2 regions of the Microcella indica genome follow, and region 1 is predicted to be linked to the other one. Evidence: predicted binding sites of a transcription regulator. Region 1 holds the regulator's gene; the other holds the start of a gene.
What was found. The regulator HrcA, encoded in region 1, represses chaperone genes, less so after heat shock. The targets are predictions, from matches to a motif close to TTNGCACTCGNNNNNNNCGAGTGCNAA.
Positions count from the first base shown of each region.

Region 2: a site for HrcA is predicted at 948-974, ahead of groES (co-chaperone GroES). Genes of this name have one in related genera too.

Region 1 covers NZ_CP058670.1:1,090,517-1,092,714, forward strand. The annotation lists gene HUJ41_RS05340 (DUF4870 domain-containing protein) at 50-448, opposite strand; gene hrcA (heat-inducible transcriptional repressor HrcA) at 701-1,720, shown strand; gene dnaJ (molecular chaperone DnaJ) at 1,721-2,198, shown strand, end outside.
Region 2 covers NZ_CP058670.1:248,698-250,895, reverse strand. The annotation lists gene rarD (EamA family transporter RarD) at 1-499, opposite strand, end outside; gene groES (co-chaperone GroES) at 570-866, opposite strand; gene HUJ41_RS01260 (class I SAM-dependent methyltransferase) at 1,010-2,198, shown strand, end outside.

The DNA of each region.
Region 1 (2,198 bases):
CGGGGCCCGGCGCGGTAGCGCGCGGGCCCCGTGGGCCGAAAGCGATGACCTACTTGATGAGGCGGATCGACACGGCGTAGCGGTACGCGGTGCCGTCCTTGGCCTTCGTGAAGCCCATGATCGAGAAGATCACGGCGAACACCCACACGGCGAGCGGGAAGATCCAGCCGATGAGCGCCCAGAGGCCGAGCGTCACGGCGCCGAGGATGGCGTTCAGGATGAAGATGACGACCTGCGCGATCGCCACCGTGATCTGGAAGTTCAGAGCCTCCTTGGCCTCCTGGTTCGTGAACGAACCACGGTCCTTGAAGACGAGCCAGATGATGAGAGCGGGCAGGAAGCCCAGGATTCCGCCGAGGTGGGCGAAGGAGGCCCACTGGCGGTCCTCGGTCTCGCTGAGGGGCTGGGCGGGCTGAGGAGCTGCGGGGGGCGGAGTGGACTCAGTCATGTGGGTGCTGCCTTTCAATCGTCCGAACAAGAGGGACCCGGGGTGGAGCCTGACGTGTGACTCGCATCGTTGCGGTGTACATAACTGCTCCGCGCGGTGCGAGCACATCAACACCGTAGTGCGCACCTTCGCCTGAGGCAACGATGCGCTCAGGGTGTGGCGGGGTAGAATTGGCAGTCAGTGGAATCGAGTGCCAGCGGCACGGCCACGACGACGGCCACGACATCGAGTACGACGAGGAGAGGGGTGACGATGGTTTCCGACCGCGCTCTGCACGTCTTGCGGGCCATCGTGCAGGACTACGTCGCCTCGCGCGAACCCGTCGGGTCGAAGGCCATCGTCGACCGTCACCAGTTCGGCGTCTCCGCCGCGACGATCCGCAACGACATGGCCATCCTCGAAGAGGAGGAGCTCATCTCGGCGCCCCACACCTCGTCGGGTCGGGTGCCGACCGACAAGGGCTATCGGGTCTTCGTCGACCAGCTCGCCGACCTGCGGCCGCTGAGCGCGGGTCAGCGCCAGGCGATCGCCGCCTTCCTCGATCAGTCGGTCGACCTCGACGACGTCTTCGCGCGCACCGTGCGCCTCCTCTCCTCGCTCACCAACCAGGTCGCGCTCGTGCAGTACCCGACGCTGGGCAACGCCCGGGTGCGGCACATCGAGCTCGTGCCCATGAGCCCTACGCGCCTCATGACGGTGTTCATCACCGACGGCGGTCGTGTCGACCAGCGCATGATCGAGCTGCCGGTCGAGGCCGACGAGGTCTTCGTGGGGGAGCTGAGGGCGAAGCTCAACGCCGCGCTCTCCGGCCGCGCACTCGCCGAGGTCGGCACCGTCGCCGGCACGCTCGACGGCCAGTTCGCCCCCGACCGGCGGGAAGCCGTGCGCGTCGTCGCGGATGCCCTGCTCGGGCACGTCGACGAGCACCGCTCCGACCGGCTCGTCATGGCGGGCGCCGCGAACCTCGTGCGCACCGAGCAGGACTTCGCCGGCAGCGTCTACCCCGTCCTCGAGGCGATCGAGGAGCAGGTGACGCTCCTGAAGCTGTTCAGCGAGATGCAGCTCGACAGCCAGGGGGTGTCGGCCCGCATCGGCCGCGAGAACGATGCGGCGCTGCACGAGGCCGCCGTCGTCACGAGCGCGTACAGCATGGGCCGCGACTCGAGCGCGAAACTCGGGGTGCTCGGCCCCACCCGTATGGACTACTCGAACAACATGGCAGCGGTCCGCGCCGTGGCGCGCTACGTGTCGCGACTGCTCGGTGAGGAATAAGTGGCAGACCACTACGAAGTGCTCGGAATCGATCGCGGTGCGAGCGCCGATGAGGTGAAGAAGGCGTACCGACGCTTGGCGCGCGAGCTGCACCCCGACGTCAACCCGAGCGGGGAGGCGGCTGAGCGGTTCAAGCAGGTCACGCACGCCTACGACGTGCTGAGCGACCCGCAGCAGCGCCAGCAGTACGACATGGGCGGCAGCGGCGGCATGGGCGGAGCATCCGGATTCGGAGGCTTCGGCGACATCTTCGAGACGTTCTTCGGCGGCGGCCAGTCGCAGCGCGGCCCCCGGTCGCGCCGCGAGCGCGGCCAGGATGCCCTCCTGCGCGTCGAGGTCGAGCTCGACGAGATCATCTTCGGCACCCACCGCGAGATCGAGGTCGACACGGCCGTGCTCTGCGAGACCTGCAACGGCTCCTGCTGCTCGCCCGGCACCGAGCCTGCCACGTGCGACATCTGCCGCGGCTCCGGCCAGA
Region 2 (2,198 bases), 840 kb from region 1:
CCGTGCCGTAGCCGACGGCCAGCACGATCACGGCGACGATGCTCAGAGCGACTGCGCACCACTGGGCGGGCCGCAACCGCTCGCGGAGGAAGACGACCCCGAGCGCGACCGTGACGATGGGATTGATGAAATATCCGAGCGCGGCTTCGAGGATGAAGCCGCTGAGGGAGGCGTAGACGTAGACGTGCCAGTTGACGGCGATGAGGACTGCCGCGACGGCACTGAGGAGCAGGATGCGCCGGTCGACGATGAGCGCCCGTAGGGCAGGGAAGGTGCGCGTCACCCCGATGATGAGAAGGCAGAAGACCAGAGAGAGCAGGATGCGCCACGCGACGATCTCGACGGGCCCCGTCGGCATGAGGGCGATGAAGTAGACCGGCAGGAGACCCCAGAGCCCGTAGGCGCCGATGGCGGCGAGAAGGCCTGTCGACGAGGAGCGAGGGTCGGGCACAGCCTCACTGTAGTGCCGCTCGCGGGGCTCGCCGCACCGCTCCGGCATGCTCCCGGAGACGCCGAGACCCCCGTTGCGCCGAAGCGCAACGGGGGTCTCGGCCCGTGGAGGATCCGCGCTAGCGGACGACCACCGCGAGCACGTCGCGCGCCGAGAGGACGAGCAGCTCGTCGCCGTCGTACTTGACCTCGGTACCGCCGTACTTCGAGTACAGCACGCGGTCACCGACGGAGACATCGATGGGGACGCGGTTGCCGTTGTCGTCGATGCGGCCGGGGCCGACCGCCACGACCTCGCCCTCCTGGGGCTTCTCCTTGGCGGTGTCCGGGATCACGAGACCGGAAGCAGTGGTCTGCTCCGCCTCGACCTGCTTGATGACGATGCGATCTTCGAGCGGCTTGATGGAGACCGACACGGTTGACCTCTTCTTTCCTAAAGACGATGAGGGAGTTGGCACACTCGCCCTGCGAGTGCCAGCACCACTGTACCCAAGGAGTTAGCACTCATGCAATCCGAGTGCCAATGCGCCGAGTGCGCAAGGGTGGGAGGATCGCTGGCATGGAGAGCGCCGAGCTACGAGAACTGTTGACGCAGGAGGCGCTCGTACTGCTCGATTCGCTCGAACCGAGCACCTCCACCGACGATGTCGTGCGACTCGTGGGTCGGTTGCGTCGAGACGGGCATCCCGCTACTCGCGTAGCCGCCGTACTCTCGCAGTACCGTCTGCGCCGCCGCGCCTCCGCAAAATTCGGCCAGTTCGCCGATCGCATGCTGTTCACCGAAACCGGCCTCGAACAGGCCACCCGACTGCGCGTCGCCGCGCTCCACGCCGGCCGCTTCGCGGCCGCGGGCCTCGAGCACGTCGCCGATCTCGGGTGCGGCATCGGGGGGGACGCGATGGCGATGGCCGCACTCGACCTGCGCGTGACCGCGGTCGAGCGCGACGAGGTCACGGCCGCCCTCGCCGCCTACAACCTGGCGCCGTGGGCGAGCGCCCACGTCGTGCATGGCGATCTGACGGCGATCGACCTCGACGGCGTCGACGGCATCTGGCTCGACCCCGCTCGGCGCGAAGGCGCACGCCGACTCGCCGACCCCGGCGACTGGTCGCCCCGCCTCGACACGGCCCTCGAGCTCGCCCGTCGGCGGCCGGCCGGCATCAAGCTCGGGCCGGGCATGGATCGAGCGCTGCTGCCCGATTCCGGCGAGGCGCAGTGGGTCTCCGTGGGCGGCGACGTCGTCGAGCTCGTGCTGTGGAGCGGCAGCCTCGCCCGCCCGAACGTCGGGCGCGCCGCTCTGGTTCTGGGCGCCGACGACAGCGCGCACGAGCTCACCGCGGAGCGCGACAGCGAGGACGCTCCGGTCGGCGAGCTCGGCGACTGGGTCTACGAGCCAGACGGCGCGGTCATCAGAGCCCGCCTCATCGGCCTGCTGGCCGACCAGCTGGGGGGCCGGATGCTCGACCCGACGATCGCGTACATCGCGGCCGACCGGCTCGCGCCTACCCCCTTCGCACGCGCGTTCCACGTTCGGGAACGCTGGCCCCTCGATGTGCGTCATCTGCGGCGCGAGCTCGCCGCGCGCAAGATCGGAGTGCTCGAGATTAAGAAGCGCGGCGTCGACATCGATCCCGCAGCCCTGCGGCCGAAGCTGCAGCTGCGCGGTGATCGCTCAGCGGTGCTCATCCTCACCCGCGTCGCGGGCGAGAAGGCGGCCCTGCTCGCCAAGCGGGCGGACGAACCGCCGC